One region of the Kitasatospora sp. NPDC059812 genome, then DNA from elsewhere that is predicted to be linked to it. Evidence: riboswitches for the same ligand, from Rfam matches in the RefSeq annotation. Region 1 holds a riboswitch; each other region holds the start of a gene.
The links. Region 1 has a riboswitch for cobalamin ahead of ACFV6D_RS25615 (ribonucleoside-diphosphate reductase subunit alpha). Riboswitches for the same ligand answer to the same signal wherever they lie in the genome.
Positions count from the first base shown of each region.

Region 1 (3,949 bases):
GCCGTAGCTGCCGTCGTCGGCGCGCGGGTGGCCGGACCAGACGGCGGAGAGCAGGTCGACGGCGTCGTCGGTGTACTGCCAGCCGGCCCGGCAGGTGGGCCACCGGCCGGCCGAGTAGGAGCGCGGGTCGCCGACACCCCAACCGGTCTGGCCGTAGCCGGGGCCGAGGTCGGTCTCGACGAAGCCGGGCAGCTTGCCGGTGAGGTCGGCGGCCTTCTTGTAGTAGTAGCCGACCTGCTTGGTGCCGCGGTAGTCGCCGTACTCGGGGTTGTTGCGCTCGTTGTGCGCCTCGACGTGCTGGCCGATCACCGTCCCGCCGCTCTGCCCGGTGCGGGCCTGCCCCTCCAGGTCGGCGAGCAGCTGCTGGACGGCCCGGGCGTTCGGCGAGGCCTGCGGGTCCCGGGCGAGCAGGTCCCGGCCGACCTCCGGCGGCAGGGTACGGCCGGAGAAACCGACCGCCACCGGGACGCGGGCGGGCTGTTCGCCGTCGGCCCGGCCGTCGCGCTGCAACAGCGCCACGGCGCCCGCGGCCACCACGACCCCGGCCGCGGCCAGGACGGCGGGCTTGCCGCGCAGGGCTCTGGGCAGGGCCACGGACCGCTCCTCCGGTTGCTCGCCGGCACCGGCCCAGGCGGACACAACCGGAACACTCGTGCGAATGACTGCCCCGAGAGCCTGCCACACTCCCCCGGCCCCGGCGAGCGAACCCGCCGGGGCCGGGGTGTCACGGCGGATCAGCCGGCCGCGGCGGCTCCCGGCGCACCCGGCGCGGCCGCGGACGCGGCCTTGGCGCGCTGGAGCAGCTGGCCCTTCACGTGCTCGCCGAAGCCGGCGGCCGCCGCGGTGGCGGCGGCGTCAGCGGTGTCGCCGCCCTTCGCCGAGCCCTCGACCGTGAAGTAGGCGTACCGGCCCAGGGTGTTGTGCGTGTTGGTGCAGCCCGGCGTGGCGCAGAAGGCCGGCGCGCCCGGCGCGACGGCGCCCTTGAGGTGGCCGGTGTAACTCTTCATCGAGGTCTCGGCCTGGATCTTGTGGTCGAAGACCGCGACGCCGACGGTCACCGCGCTGTCGCCGGAGACGTAGGTCGCCCGGAGCACCTTCTGGCAGCCCTGGTCACCGAGGACCTTGCCGAGCCCGCCGGTCGTCGAGTTCCCGTCCCAGCAGGGCGAGTCCAGCGAGACGAAGGTCCGGTTCCAGGTGGCGCCGTTGACCGTCACCTGGAGTGCGGAGAACAGCGCCCCCGCGTCCTGTGGTGCCGGGTCGGTGGCGGCCTCCCAGATCGGCTTCGACGGGTCGTCCGGCGCGCCGCCCGGGGTGCCGGCGGCACTTGGCGCGGCACTCTGGGCGGCACTCGGTGCGGCACTCGGCGCGGCGGAGGACGGCCGGTTGGAGGCCGAGGCGGTCGGCCCGGCGGTCGGCTTGTCGCCGTCGCCCTTCGTCAGCAGCACCGTCCCGCCCGCGACCAGGCCGCCGACCAGGACGACCGCGACCGCCACGCCGAGGGCCCGCAACCGGCGGCGGCGCTTGTCGTCCGCCGCGTTGCGGTCCGCCAGCGCCTGCCAGTTCGGCTCGGCGCGCTGCGGCGCCTGGGGCTGCGGGTGCGCCTGCGGGTGTCCTTGGGGATGCGCCTGGGGATGCGGCTGGGGGTTCGGCTGCCACTGCGGCGGCAGCTGCTGCCCTGGTTGGCCCGGCGGCGGCAGTGGAGGCTGCCCCGGCGGGCCGGGCTGCGCCACCGGCTGCGCGGGCGGCACCGGAGGCCCGTACGAGGCCGGCGGCGGCCCGAAGCCCCCGCTCGGCGGCAACACCGGACCGGGCACCACCGGCGGCTGCTGACCGTGCGCGTCCCCCGGCCCGGTGGGAGGCGTTCCCTGCGGACCCTGCCCGGGTGCGCCAGTTCCGTCGCTCACGCGCCCCCTCGCTTCGCTCGATGATCGCTTCGCGAAACGCGCCCCTCGGCGCTTCGCTCGCTCATGCGCCCAGATCGTAGGGCATGCCCCCGCCAGCCGGTCCGCCCGGTGACCGTTCCGTATCGAAACCAGGACGCCGGAGCCCGGAACCAGGGCCCCGGGAGCCCGGATCCGAGGCGCCCCAAGGCCACGACCCGCCCCCTCCCAGCACCCCCGGTTATCGCGCCGACACACCGCGCCGTACTACATGTGGGGTCGCATCAGAGAGACACCACAAGATGTATGCTCAATCCTGCTGTCGATGCAGGGGAACCCGGTGCGAATCCGGGACTGCCCCGCAGCGGTGAGCGGGCGGCTCCAGCAGCCGCACCGCGAGTCCGAGTACCTGCCGACGGTGTGCGCACGGGCCCTCCCGCAGAGGCCGCGCCAGCACGAGAACTACCTTCCGGGCCTCGCGGGCGGGCCGGGGACGCCACTGTCGCGCGACGCTTTCTGCGTACGTGCCGTGCTCCCCTGCCCCGAACGGCCCGGTACCCCCCGATCACCGCCGCCGATCGCCGCCAGGAGAGAGCGCCTTGACCACCGCTGCCTCAGCCACCCTGCCCGCCCAGGGCACCGGCCCCGCCCCCACCGACCCGACGGTCTCCGACCCCGGCGGCGCGCTCCTTCGGCTGCTCACCGACCGCAGCGTCGATCTCCCCCAGGTGGACCCCGGCCATGTCGCCGCCGCCGCGCTGCGCGGCCGCCACGCCGGCTCGGACTTCGCCGAGCTGCGCGGGCTGGCCGTGGACGCCGCCGCGTCGATGATCGCCGAGGACCCCCAGTACTCGAAGCTGGCCGCCCGGCTGCTCGCCCTGGAGATCGTCGACGAGGCGAACAGCCAGGGCTCGCGCTCCTTCGCCGCCTCGATCGCCGTCGGCCACGACGAGGGCCTGATCGGTGACACCACCGCCGCCTTCGTCGCCAAGCACGCCGCCGCCCTGGACGCCTTGATCGACGCGCACGGCGACGACCGCTTCGAGTACTTCGGCCTGCGCACCGTGCAGTCCCGCTACCTGCTGCGCCACCCGATCACCCGCAAGGTCATCGAGACCCCGCAGCACTTCCTGCTCCGCGTCGCCTGCGGCCTGGCGGTCGGCGACAGCGAGCAGTCCGTGCGCGAGGTCGCCGAGCTGTACGGCCTGATGAGCCGGCTGGAGTACCTGACCTCCTCGCCGACCCTGTTCAACTCCGGCACCCGGCACCCGCAGATGTCGAGCTGCTACCTGCTCGACTCCCCGCTGGACAACCTGGACTCGATCTACAACCGCTACGCGCAGATCGCCCGGCTGTCCAAGCACGCCGGCGGCATCGGCCTGTCCTACTCGCGCATCCGCTCGCGCGGCAGCCTGATCCGCGGCACCAACGGCAAGTCCAACGGCATCGTCCCGTTCCTGCGCACCCTCGACTCCTCGGTCGCCGCCGTCAACCAGGGCGGCCGCCGCAAGGGCGCGGCCTGCGTCTACCTGGAGACCTGGCACGCCGACATCGAGGAGTTCCTGGAGCTCCGCGACAACACCGGCGAGGAGGCGCGGCGCACCCACAACCTCAACCTGGCGCACTGGATCCCGGACGAGTTCATGCGCCGGGTCAACGCCAACGAGGACTGGTCGCTGTTCTCCCCCGCCGACGTGCCCGAGCTCGTCGACCTGTGGGGCTCCGACTTCGACGAGGCCTACCGCAAGGCCGAGCTGGCCGGCAAGGCCGTGCGCACCATCCCCGCGCAGACCCTGTACGCCCGGATGATGCGCACCCTGGCGCAGACCGGCAACGGCTGGATGACCTTCAAGGACGCCTCCAACCGCGCCGCCAACCAGACCGCGCTGCCCGGCCGCACGGTGCACTCCTCGAACCTGTGCACCGAGATCCTGGAGGTCACGGACGACTCCGAGACCGCCGTCTGCAACCTCGGCTCGGTCAACCTCGGCGCCCACGTCGCCCCCGGGGCCTCCGTCGACGACCTGCTCGGCGCCATGGACTGGGAGCGCCTCGACGCCACCGTCCGC
Region 1 is NZ_JBHWIO010000057.1:39,574-43,522, reverse strand. Features, by position in the region: gene ACFV6D_RS25625 (glycoside hydrolase family 26 protein) at 1-594, opposite strand, end outside; gene ACFV6D_RS25620 (hypothetical protein) at 735-1,904, opposite strand; cobalamin riboswitch at 2,170-2,312, shown strand; gene ACFV6D_RS25615 (ribonucleoside-diphosphate reductase subunit alpha) at 2,504-3,949, shown strand, end outside.

Region 2 (3,949 bases), on a different contig from region 1:
TCGTTGACGGTGCGCTCACCGGCGTCCTTGCCCGGCTGGTCCAGGAAGTCGACGATCCTGCGCAGCGCGGCGTCGTCGGTGCCGGTGGCCGCGAGGGCGTAGGCGCCGTCGATGGTGAGGCCGAAGTCGGCGAAGGCCGGGAAGCCCTCGTAGTAGCGGCCGTTGATCAGGCGGGAGGGGTCGGTGAGGTAGGCGCTGCCCTTGGCGGCGTCGGGGGTTCTTCCGGCAGGCGGCGTGCTGGCGGGCGTCGTCGGCGGGGTGGTGGCGGGCGTCGTCGGCGGCGTGCCGGCGTCCGGGTTGTGCCGGACGCTGGTGAGGTCGGTGCCGGTCAGGGCCAGGATCGCCTGCTCGGTGGCCGCCGGGTCCGGGTCGGTGGTCGACGCGTCGGGGCCGAAGCCGCCGTCCGCGCCCTGCCGGGCGGCGAGCCAGGCCGTGGCGGCGGCCCGGCGGGTGTCCTGTCCGGTGGCCTTGAACGCCTGGGCCGCGCTCGCGGTGCTGATGGTGTCGCCGGGGGCGCCGAGGTACGGGAGCAGGGATCCGTCGGCCTGCTGTCCGGCCGCGAGCTGGTCCGAAGCCTTCTTCGCCGCCGTCTCGTACCCGGGGGCCGTGCGCAGGGCGAGGACCGCAAGGCCGGTGGTGAGCGGGTCGGACTCGCAGTGCTCGCCGGCGACGATCATCGATCCGGCCACCCCGCCGTCGGCGCACTGGAGCGCCGTGAAGCGGGCGAGCGCCGGGGCGGGTGGCGTGACGCCGGCGCGCTGGAGGGCGATGACGCCGAGGGACTGGACCCAGGGCGAGGCCGCGCCGAGGAAGTCCCCGGCGGCGGTGCACCTGCCGTTCTCCCCCGCCGCCGTGCAGACGTGGCCGGTGAGCGCGGCGATCAGGTCCCGGCCGCCGAAGGCCCGGGGATCGCTGCCGGTGCTCTCGGCGACGAGGGCCAGCAGTGCGGCGGCCCTCGCATCGGGCTGGCCGGCCGGTCCGTCGGGGTACAGGAAGGCGTCGGTGTGGGCGGCGAGGAAGGCGGTCGTCCTGCGCAGCGCCGGGTCCTGCGTGCCGGCGGCGGCGAGGGCGACGGCGGTGAGGGCGGTCCGGGGGTAGTCCGGCCCCTCGACGGCCCAGTTCTCCATGTGGTCGCCGCCGACGAGTTGGCGGGCCAGCCAGGCCGCGGCGGCCGCCGGGTCACCGGTGGCGGACGGCCCGGTCGAGGTCGGCCCGGTCGGAGTCGGGGTCGGGGTCGGAGTCGGGGTCGCCGAGGGCGACGGCGACGCGGATGGCGAGGCGGACGGCGAAGCCGACGAACCACCGCTCTTCGCTCTCACTGAGTCCGGTGTGAAGCCCGGTGCCCCGCTGGTGCCGCCGATGTCGGTGCCGCCGTACACCCAGGCCTCGACCTCGCCGGGCTTGGGCTTCTGCGTCCCGGCGCCGAACCGGCTGTAGGACCAGGCCTGTTGGCCGGGTTCGGCGATCCAGTACGACCAGTACGCGGTGGCCTGCGGGGTGTTGACGCAGGGTTCCTCGGCCGGCGTCGGGTACTGGGTGCCGCTGTTGAAGGTCCCGGTTCCGAGGCGGCAGATGAAGGCGGGTCCGTCGTGCTCGGTTCCGGCAGTGGTGAAGCCGGCGGCGTGCAGCAGGTTCATCCCGGTCGTGGGGTGGGCGTCGCAGCCCCGGACGACGCCGCCGCCCCAGTGGGTGAAGTCGACGGCGACGATCGCGCCCGTCGTCGCCGTGCACTGCTCGATCGGGTCGGCGGCCGCGGTGCCGGGGCGCCCGAACAGGACGCTTCCGCAGGCGGCGACCGCGACAGCACCGGCGACCACCACGGAGGCGAGGTCCCGGTTCCTGTGACGTGTGCGACTGCTGCTGACCCTCACGACGACTCCCTGGTCGGTCGACGCGGGACGCAACGGCGCAGCCGACGGTCTCCTGGGCAGGGACCGTCCGGACCGCGTCGTAGTCCGCGACGACGCAAGTGCTCTGTGAACAGGCCCCCGGTCCAGGCATTCCGGCTCACCCACCACAGGTGGGTCCACGGTTGCGGGTCAGCGCCGGAGTTGGACCGGCTTCCCCTGAATGCCGAGGGCAAAAAATCGGTTCATCAGACCACGCCGGTAGAACGGGAGTCAACGGATCGTCATATCGATCACACCACCTCGTGCACCGGTGCGCCGTGCGGTAGCGTCCGCGGTGGCCGAGCGGGGGAACCCGGTGCGAATCCGGGGCTGACGCGCAGCGGTGTGGGGTGGCCATCGTGCCGCCCTGAGCCCGAATGCCCGCCCGGCCACGCACCATGGCGAAAGCCGGCCCACGCGATCCGGGCGGCGACCGCTCCGGCAGTCGCGCGCCCTCCAACGGACGCCGGAACTCCGGGGCAGGGTCGGCGCCCGCCACCCCAAGGAGCCTGTCCCGTGTCCCTCCTCGCCCCCTCGCGAACCACCCCCTCGCAGACCACCTCCTCGCGGACCACCCCCTCCCGCGCTGCCTCCGCCGCCTCCGCCATCACCGTCGCCCTGACGGCCGGCGCACTCCTGCTCTCCGCCGTCCCCGCCCACGCGACGGCCAGCCCGACCCAGATAGCCACCTCGAAGAGCACCGGCGTCACCTACCTGAAGTCGCTCCAGGCCGCCGACGGCAGCTACGTCACCGGCGGCGGGCTCTCCAACGAGTGGGCGTTCAGCGCACTCGCGGCCGCCGGCACGGCCGCCGCCGACGTCACCCCCGGCGGCGACCCCACCAAGAACGCCCGCCTGGTGTACCGCAACCAGCTCGCCGCCCCCGGCTGGCCGAGCGCCTCACCGGTCGTCACGGACTACGAGCGCGGCATCCTCAACGCCTACGCCGCCGGCATCGACCCCGCCCGGGTCGGCCCGGGCCGCAACCTCGTCGCCGACCTCGCCGCCTACTGGCAGACCGCCGAACCCGGCTACTACGGCCCGTCCGCCAACTTCAACGGCACCGTCTTCGGCCTCCTCGCCCTCGCGGGCGCCAAGACCCAGGCCGGCAGCCCCCGCGTCCCGCAGCCGCTGCTCGACGCCTCCGTCACGGCGGTGCGCGCCAACCAGCACAACGACGGCGGCTGGAACTTCAGCAAGGCCGCGGGCGACCCGAACGCCCTCGCCCAGGGCAGCGACATCGACATGACCGGTGCCGCCATGGCCTCGCTCTGCACCGGGGGCGTCCCCGCCACCGACCCGGCGATCGTCGCCGCCAAGAACTTCCTCAAGGGCAAGCTCACCGCCTCCGGCGCCTTCAACGCCATGTTCGGCGTCAACACCGACTCCAACGGCTGGGCCGTCTCCGGCCTCAACGCCTGCGGCATCAACCCCCAGGGCGCCGACTTCACCAGCGGCACCGGCAAGAGCCCCGTCGACTTCCTGATCGCCCAGCAGTTCAAGCCCGGCGGCGGCTTCAAGTACCTGCCCACCGACACCACCCCCTCCCCCTACGCCTCCGTCGACGGCCTGCGCGCCGTCGCCGGCGCCGGCTTCACCGCCACCCCGCCGACCCCGACCACCGCCGGCGAGCCCGCCTGGGCCGCCGCCACCACCTTCGTCCCCGGCACCGCCGCCAAGCTCGCGCTGGTCATCGACGACGGCACCGGCGCGCTCAAGGTCTGCGCCGTCACCCTCACCCCGACCGGCACCACCGCGACCCTCGGCGACGTCCTCGACGCCGCCGCATCCGCGACCCCCGCCGGCTGCGTCACCGCCGTCACCCCGTCCTCCGGCACCGGCGCCGTCACCGCGATCAACGGCACCGCCAACAGCGGCTCCTCCACCTGGAAGATCACCCTGGACGGCGCCACCGCCACCACCGCCACCCGGGCCACCACCGTCCACCTCGGCGACACCGTTTCGCTCCGCTACGGCAACTGATCCGAAGACCCTGGACGCCGGGTAGCAGCGGGGACGGCGCGACGATGTTCCACGACGTGCCCGGCCTGCCCCACTGC
Region 2 is NZ_JBHWIO010000043.1:52,770-56,718, reverse strand. Features, by position in the region: gene ACFV6D_RS21880 (prenyltransferase/squalene oxidase repeat-containing protein) at 1-1,871, opposite strand, end outside; cobalamin riboswitch at 1,975-2,118, opposite strand; cobalamin riboswitch at 2,196-2,272, shown strand; gene ACFV6D_RS21875 (hypothetical protein) at 2,496-3,872, shown strand.
Region 2: it holds a riboswitch for cobalamin, as region 1 does, so the genes downstream of both, ACFV6D_RS21880 (prenyltransferase/squalene oxidase repeat-containing protein) here and ACFV6D_RS25615 (ribonucleoside-diphosphate reductase subunit alpha) in region 1, are expected to answer to the same signal.

Region 3 (3,949 bases), on a different contig from region 1:
TCCAGCCGCCGCCCCGGCGCCAGCCAGGCCGGGCGCGGGCGCAGCCTCAGCAGCACCCGGCCGAGCACCAGTTCGTCCGGGACCGGGCCGTAGCTTCGGCTGTCGCTGTCCACCGGCCGGTTGTCGGACAGCAGCCACCAGCCCCTCGGACGCCGCTCGGCGGCCCGCTTCACCACCAGCAGGTCCTGCTGGAAGGGGTGCCGGAAGAGCACCACCGCGCCGGGCCGGATCGGCGCGCCGTAGCGCACCAGCAACTGGTCGCCCTCGCGCAGGGTCGGGACCATCGACGGGCCCGCCACGTCGACCAGCCCGAACGGCACCGCGCCGCCGCCCCGCCCCCGGGGTTCCGTGCCCGCCGGTTCCGTACCCGCCGGTTCCGTGCTCCGCGCCACGACTCCTCCTCCCGGACCGCCCGGTCCCAGTCTGCCGTACGGACCGTCACCCCGTTCGATCCGTTCGATGTCCGGATTACCCCGGTTCCGGGTCCGCCTTTTGCCCTAGGCCCACCGCCCGATCGCGAAACCCCGGGGGCGGAAGGGTAATCTCGGGCGCGGGAAGACGATCTAAGGAAGGACTCCCATGTTCTCTCGTCTGTTTGCACCGCGCGCCACCGCCCACGCCCACTGTGACCTGCCCTGCGGCGTGTACGACCCGGCGCAGGCCCGGATCGAGGCCGAGTCGGTCAAGGGCACCCAGGAGAAGTACCAGGCCAACGAGGACCCGGCTTTCCGCACCCGCGCCCTGATCATCAAGGAGCAGCGTGCCGAGGCCGTCAAGCACCACATCTCGGTGCTGTGGAGCGACTACTTCAAGGCCCCGCACTTCGAGAAGTACCCGCAGCTGCACCAGCTGATCAACGACACCCTGAAGGCCGCCTCGGCCGCCAAGGCGTCCACCGACCCCGCCACCGGCCAGGCCCTGCTGGACCTGATCGCCGAGGTCGACAAGATCTTCTGGGAGACCAAGCAGGCCTGAGCCTGACGCGTCGCCACCCGACCGCCCCCGTCCGCGAGCCCGGACGGGGGCGGTCGTGCGTTCACGCCCCATCCGAGCCCGGTAAGGGTTGCCTAGCCTGAGTGGCTGTTATGCTGCCAGGGCGTCCGAGGGGGAAGTCCGGTGTGAATCCGGCGCTGACCCGCAACGGTGAGCACGGCCCCGGGGCCGTGCCAGCCCGATCGCCCCCGGCCGCTGAACTCCCGACAACTCGCCGTGGACTGCGAGGGGATGGCGCCCGGGCCCGCGCCCGACCGGTGCCGCCCCCGCGCACCCGCGGCCCGAGGCAAGGCGCACCGTGAGCAGCACCGCAGCCGCGGGCAGTGGCGCAACGAGCCCGCCCGCCCGCCGAATACCCGCCCTCCCGCTCGCCGTCGGCCTGGCCGCCGCCCTGCTGCTCTCGCTGCTCTGCGGCGTGGCGCTGGGCGCCTCCGGGATCGGCCTGCCCCGCGTCCTGCGGCTGCTGGCCGCCGGGCTGACGGGCGGACGGCTGGAGGCGGAGGAGGCCGCCGCCTACGCGATCGTCTGGGAGATCCGGCTGCCACGTGCCGTGCTGGCCGCCGTGGTCGGCGCCGGGCTGGCCGCCACCGGGGTCGCCGTCCAGGCCCTGGTGCGCAACGCGCTGGCCGACCCGTTCGTACTCGGCATCTCCTCCGGCGCGGCCGTCGGCGCCAACGCGGTGCTGCTGCTCGGCGCCTTCGCCTCGCTCGGGGTGTGGGCGATCTCGGCCTCCGCGTTCGGCTCCGCGCTGGTCGCCATGGTGCTGGTCTACCTCGCGGCGCGGACGGCCTACGGGCTCACCCCGCTGCGGCTGGTGCTCACCGGCACCGCGCTCTCCTACGGCTTCTCCGCCGTCACCGCGCTGATGGTCTTCGCGGCCGCCCGCGGCGAGGCCGCCCGGGACGCCATGATGTGGCTGCTCGGCAGCCTCGGCGGCGCCACCTGGGGCTCGGTGCCGATCGCCGCCGCCACCGTGCTGGCCGGCCTGGCGTACCTGGCCTGCGCCGCCGGCCGGCTGGACGCGCTCGCCATGGGCGACGAGACGGCCGCCTCGCTGGGCGTGGACCCGGACCGGCTGCGCCGCGAGCTGTTCGTGGTGACCGCCGCCGTCACCGGCACGGTGGTGGCCGTCAGCGGGGCGATCGGCTTCGTCGGGCTGATGGTGCCGCACCTGGCCCGGATGCTGGTCGGCGCCGGGCACCGCCGGGTGCTGCTGGTCGCGCCGCTCGCCGGGGCGCTGCTGCTGGTCTGGGTGGACATCGTCTCGCGCACCCTGCTGGCGCCCGCCGAACTGCCGGTCGGGGTGGTCACCGCGGTGCTCGGGGTGCCCTGTTTCCTGCTGCTGATGCGCCGTCGCGGCTATTCCTTCGGAGGCCGCTGATGGATCTCGCCCTGGACTCCGTCTCGGTCGAGCTGGCCGGTGCCCGGCTGGTCCACGACGTCGCCCTGGACGCCGCCGCCGGGCAGGTGGTCGGACTGATCGGACCGAACGGCAGCGGCAAGTCGACGCTGCTGCGCTGCGTCTACCGGGCGCTGCGGCCGGCCGCCGGGGCCGTCCTGCTGGACGGCACGGACCTGCACGCGCTGACCGCGCGCGAGGCCGCCCGGCGGGTGGCCGCACTCCCCCAGGAGCACTCCGCCGAGTTCGACTTCACGGTGGCCGAGGTGGTCGCCATGGGCCGGCTGCCGCACCGGCGCGGCCTGGGCGGCCCGGGCGCGGACGACCACGCCCGCTGCACCGAGGCGCTGCGCAAGGTCGGCGCCGAGCAGTTGGCCGGGCGGGGCTTCCTGAGCCTGTCCGGCGGCGAGAAGCAGCGGGTGCTGATCGCCCGCGCGCTGGTCCAGGAGCCCCGGCTGCTGGTGCTGGACGAGCCCACCAACCACCTGGACATCGCCCACCAGTTGGACGTGCTGGCGCTGGTCCGGGAGGCCGGGCCGACGGTGCTCACCGCGCTGCACGACCTCAACCTGGCGGCCGGCCACTGCGACCTGCTGTACGTGCTGCAAGCCGGCCGGATCGTCGCCTCGGGGCCGCCCGCCGAGGTGCTCCGACCCGCCCTGCTGGCCGAGGTGTTCGGCGTCCGGGCCACCCCCGTCCGGCACCCGGTGACCGGCGCCGTCCAACTGCTCTTCGACCGGATCTGACCCACCCCCCGAAGGAACCCCCGTGCGCACCAAGGCCGTTGCCATCACCGCCCTGCTCACCCTCGGACTCACCGCCTGCGGCGCCGAGATCGCCCCGAGCGGCGACGCCACCGCCGCCTCCGCCCACTACCCGGTGACCGTGGAGAACTGCGGCACCAAGCTCACCTTCCCGCAGAAGCCCGCCCGGACGGTGACCAACGACGTCGGCATCACCGAGCTGATGCTCGCCCTCGGCCTGGCCGACCGGATGGCCGGCTACGTGATGCCCGACGACAAGGGCCGGGTCGACCAGGTCGCCTGGAAGGACGGCTACCAGCAGACCGCGTGGCTCTCCAAGAAGGAGATCACCAAGGAGATCGTGCTGGGCGCCAAGGCCGACCTGGTCTTCGCCGGCTGGCACTACGGCTTCGACGAGGGCCGCGGCTTCACCCCGAAGGCGCTGGGGGACCTCGGCATCGCCTCGTACGTGCTCAGCGAGTCCTGCCGCAGCGGCAAGGGCACCGAGCGCGGTGTGATGTCCCCGCTGGACGCGCTCTACACCGACCTGGCCAACCTCGGCGAGATCTTCGACGTCCGCGACCGGGCGGACAAGCTGGTCGCCGGTTTCAAGGCACAGGTCGCCGCCGCCCCGCAGCCCGAGCGCCGGCCGTCCGTGTTCCTGTACGACAGCGGGCAGGACAAGCCGTACACCGCCGGGAAGTTCGCCGCGGCCGACGAGATCATCGCCAAGGCCGGCGGGGCCAACGTGATGGGCGACCTCGCGGACACCTGGGTCACCGTCGGCTGGGAGAGCGTGGTGCAGCGCGACCCC
Region 3 is NZ_JBHWIO010000116.1:7,068-11,016, forward strand. Features, by position in the region: gene sodX (nickel-type superoxide dismutase maturation protease) at 1-284, opposite strand, end outside; gene sodN (superoxide dismutase, Ni) at 580-975, shown strand; cobalamin riboswitch at 1,064-1,202, shown strand; gene ACFV6D_RS35425 (iron ABC transporter permease) at 1,292-2,374, shown strand; gene ACFV6D_RS35430 (ABC transporter ATP-binding protein) at 2,374-3,138, shown strand; gene ACFV6D_RS35435 (ABC transporter substrate-binding protein) at 3,161-3,949, shown strand, end outside.
Region 3: it holds a riboswitch for cobalamin, as region 1 does, so the genes downstream of both, ACFV6D_RS35425 (iron ABC transporter permease) here and ACFV6D_RS25615 (ribonucleoside-diphosphate reductase subunit alpha) in region 1, are expected to answer to the same signal.

Region 4 (3,949 bases), on a different contig from region 1:
ACCGGGCGCGCCAGCACCTTCTCGGCGCCGAACCGCACGTGCGTCGGCAGCAGGCCCAGGCCCTCGACCGAGCCGGCCCCGGACTCCACCTCGTCCTCGATCCCGCGCGCCAGCATCTGGTAGCCGCCGCACACCCCGAGGACCGGCAGCCCGGCCGCCGCCCGCGCCTTCAGCGCCGGCTCCAGGCCGCGTTCGCGCAGCCAGGCCAGGTCGGCCACGGTGGCCCGGGTGCCGGGCAGCACCACCAGGTCGGCGTCGGCCAGTTCCTCCGGCCGGGTCACCCAGCGCACCAGCACGCCGGGCTCCTGCGCCAGGGCGTCCAGGTCGGTGAAGTTCGACAGCCGGGGGAAGCGCACCACGGCCACCCGCAGTACGTCCGCCCCGAGCGGGCCGCGGCCGTCGACCCGGTCCACCACCGTGGACAGGTCCAGCGAGTCCTCGGCGTCCAGCCACAGGCCCGGCAGCATCGGCAGGGTGCCGAGCACCGGACGGCCGGTCAGCCCGTGCAGCATGTCCAGGCCGGGCGCCAGCAGCCGCGCGTCGCCGCGGAACTTGTTGACGAACCAGCCCGCCACGTGCCGCTGGTCCTGCGCCGACAGCAGCGCCAGCGTCCCGTACATCGCCGCGAAGACGCCGCCGCGGTCGATGTCCCCGACCACCACCACCGGCAGCCCGGCGGCCGTCGCCAGGCCCATGTTGGCGATGTCCCGGTCCCGCAGGTTGATCTCGGCGGGCGAACCGGCGCCCTCGCAGACCACCACCTCGTAGCGGCGGCGCAGATCCGCCAGGCACTCCAGCGACCGTTCCAGCAGGACGGGCTTGCGCTCGCGGTAGTCCAGCGCGCCCACCTCGGCGACCGGCCGGCCCAGCAGCACCACCTGGCTGCGGCCGTCCGCGCCCGGCTTCAGCAGCACCGGGTTCATCGCCGCCTCCGGCTCCACCCGGGCCGCCTGCGCCTGCATCGCCTGCGCCCGGCCGATCTCGGCGCCGTCGGCGGTGACGAAGGAGTTCAGCGACATGTTCTGCGCCTTGAACGGCGCGACCCGCACCCCCTGCCGGGCCAGCCAGCGGCAGATGCCCGCGGTCACCACGCTCTTGCCCGCGTCCGAGGTCGTCCCGGCGACCAGCAGTGCGTTGCTCATGCCCTTCCCCTCCACCGTGTCGTCAGCAAGCGCAGCGCGACGTGCCCCGCGACCGTCGTACCCAGGGCCAGCGCGCCCACCCGCCGGGAGAGCACGCAGGCCCGCTCGATGTCGTCCACCGTCACCGGGCGCAACTCCGCGCCCAGCACCGGCCGGTGCTCCACCCGCTCCCCGTACTGGAGGGTCCCGCCCAGCCGGACGCCCACCGCGCCCGCGAAGGCCGCCTCCGCCTGGCCCGCGTTCGGGCTCGGGTGCGCCGAGCCGTCCCGCCGCCAGACCCGCCAGGCCGTCTTCGGCTGCGGCGCGGCGGCCACCGTGAGCAGCGCCGTCAGCCGGGCGCCCGGCCAGCCCGCTACGTCGTCGAGCCGGGCCGAGGCCCAGCCGAACCGGGCGTACCGCGGCGAGCGGTGGCCGACCATCGCGTCCAGCGTGTTCACCGCGCGGAACGCCAGCAGCCCCGGCGTGCCCGCCAGCGTGCCCCAGACCAGCGCGTTCACCACGGCGTCCGCCGTGTTCTCGGCCACCGACTCGACCACCGCGCGGGCGATCTGCGGCCCGTCCAGCGCGCTCGGATCCCGCCCGCACAGGTGCGGCAGCCGTTCCCGCGCGGCCGTCAGATCACCCGTGGCCAGCGACCGGCCGATGGTGCGCGCCTCCCGGGTCAGCGAGGTGCCGCCCAGCACCGTCCAGGTCGCGGCGGCCGCCAGCGCGGCCCGGCCCAGCGGACGCCGGCCCACCGTACGGTCCAGGGCCACCGCGCCGGCCGCGACCGCGCCCACGCACAGCGCCGTGTACCCGGCGCCGGCCACCCGGTCGTCCTGCCACACCCGCCGCTCCAGCCGGGTCGCCGCGCCGCCGAAGACGGCCACCGGGTGGCCGCGCCGGGGGTCGGCGAAGCGGGCGTCCGCGGCGAAGCCCGCGGCGGCGCCGAGCGCGAACGCGGCGGCGCGGGTCAGCGGGCGCACGGCGGGTTCGGCGGAAGGCCGCGTCGGGTCCGGCGGGTCGGGGCAGCCTGCATCGCGTGCGTGTCCTCACTCAGGGTCCGCGCCCTGGATCGACGTACCGGGGGCGAGAGTCTCCTGGCTTCCGGGTCGGACGCACCCCCGGGCCTTCCAGCGGCTTCTGACGGTCCGCCGTGGCAATGTTCCGAGCGTGCTCCCCGGTGACAGTGGCGGGACCGCGCCGGACTCGCACCGGCTTCCTCTGCATGCCTCCGTTTGGCCCCAGGATCCCATCACGCGGCCGAACCGGGAGTCAACCGAGGTCACGGAGGGGTTGGTCACACCTCGGAGCCCTGTCGCCGGTGCCGTTCTCGCCCGCCCGAGGCCCGCCCCGCCCGACGCCCCGCCCGCCTGACGCCCCGCCCTGCCCGACGCCCCGCCGTACCCCGGACGGCCCAGCCCGGTGGCCGCCCGCGCGGCCCCCCGGTGAACTGGTGCCCGAACACCGTCCGAGCAGCGCCCGGACACCGCCCGGACACCGTCCGGTCCAAGACCAGCCAAGACCAGCAGAGCGGGGAGCGATATGCGTTGGGGAACCGCGGCCGTCGTGGCGGCCGCCGTCGTCGGCGCCGGGGCCGCCGTCCTGGTGATCGGCCGTCGGGCCTCCGAACGGCTGGTCCACCCGGCGAGCGCCGTCCGGGAGTCGGGCCCCGTCCTGGTGCGGAGCCTCGCCGCGGGCCGGATCACCTTCAACCGCCGCCCCGAGAGCCTGCGCCCCGGCCGCTGGGCCGTGGAGTGGGACGACCACGGCCACGCCGTCGTCGAGGACGTCCTGCACAGCGACGAGAACGGTGTCACCCGTCGCCTCGTCCGCGCCGACCGGGGCACCCTCACCCCCGGCACCGAGGTCCGCTTCACCCCCCGCGTCCACCTCGGCGACCCCACTGAGGCGCTCGGCCTCCCCTTCACCGACACCGCCGCCGACGGCGAACTCGGCGCCCTCCCCGCCTGGCGCCTCGACGGCAAACGCGGCACCTGGGTGATCCTCGTCCACGGCCCCGGCGCCGACCGGCAGCAGACCCTCCCGGTCCTCCCCGTCCTCGACCGCCTCGCCCTGCCCGCCCTCGCCGTCACCTACCGGGGCGACCAGGGCGCCCCCGCCTCGCCGGACGGGCTCGGCCACTTCGGCGAGACCGAGTGGCGCGACGTCGAGTCGGCGGTCCGGCTCGCCCTCGACAGCGGCGCCGGCCGGGTCATCCTGTACGGCTGGTCCCTCGGCGCCACCATGGCCCTCCAGACGGCCTCCCGCTCCGCCTGGGCCCACGCCATCAGCGGCCTCGTCCTGGACTCGCCGGTCCTCGACCTGCCCGCCACCGCCCGCCGCGGCGCCGCCCGGGCCGGCTACACCGGCGCCGCCGCCGAGCTCGGCGCCCTCGCCGCCGAGGGCCGCACCGGCGTCGACCTCGCCGACTTCAGCCGCATCGCCGAGGGCGCCGACCTGCGCGTCCCCACCCTCCTCCTGCACAGCCCCGACGATCAGGTCGCCCCCTTCCGCGCCGCCGAGCGCCTCGCCGCCGCCCGCCCCGGCGTGGTCAGCCTCCGGCCTTTCCCGGGCGCCGACCACGCCACCCTCTGGAACTCCGCCCCCACCCACTACACCGAACTCCTCCGCCGCTGGCTCACCCCCCTTCTCTGAACCCAGCCCCCCCCCGCACGAGAAGTCGCACCGACAGGGCCTCTGTACGAAACCCGGACCTCACCCGTCAGCCACGGAGTGTGACCGGTCGGGCGGGTAGCGCGACCGCCGCCGCAAGGGTTGAGCCGGGATGGCATGCCCCCGCCACCTGTTTCCGGCCAGGCGGTTTG
Region 4 is NZ_JBHWIO010000007.1:74,004-77,952, reverse strand. Features, by position in the region: gene ACFV6D_RS05745 (cobyric acid synthase) at 1-1,142, opposite strand, end outside; gene ACFV6D_RS05740 (cobalamin biosynthesis protein) at 1,139-2,107, opposite strand; cobalamin riboswitch at 2,215-2,347, opposite strand; gene ACFV6D_RS05735 (alpha/beta hydrolase family protein) at 2,667-3,779, shown strand.
Region 4: it holds a riboswitch for cobalamin, as region 1 does, so the genes downstream of both, ACFV6D_RS05740 (cobalamin biosynthesis protein) here and ACFV6D_RS25615 (ribonucleoside-diphosphate reductase subunit alpha) in region 1, are expected to answer to the same signal.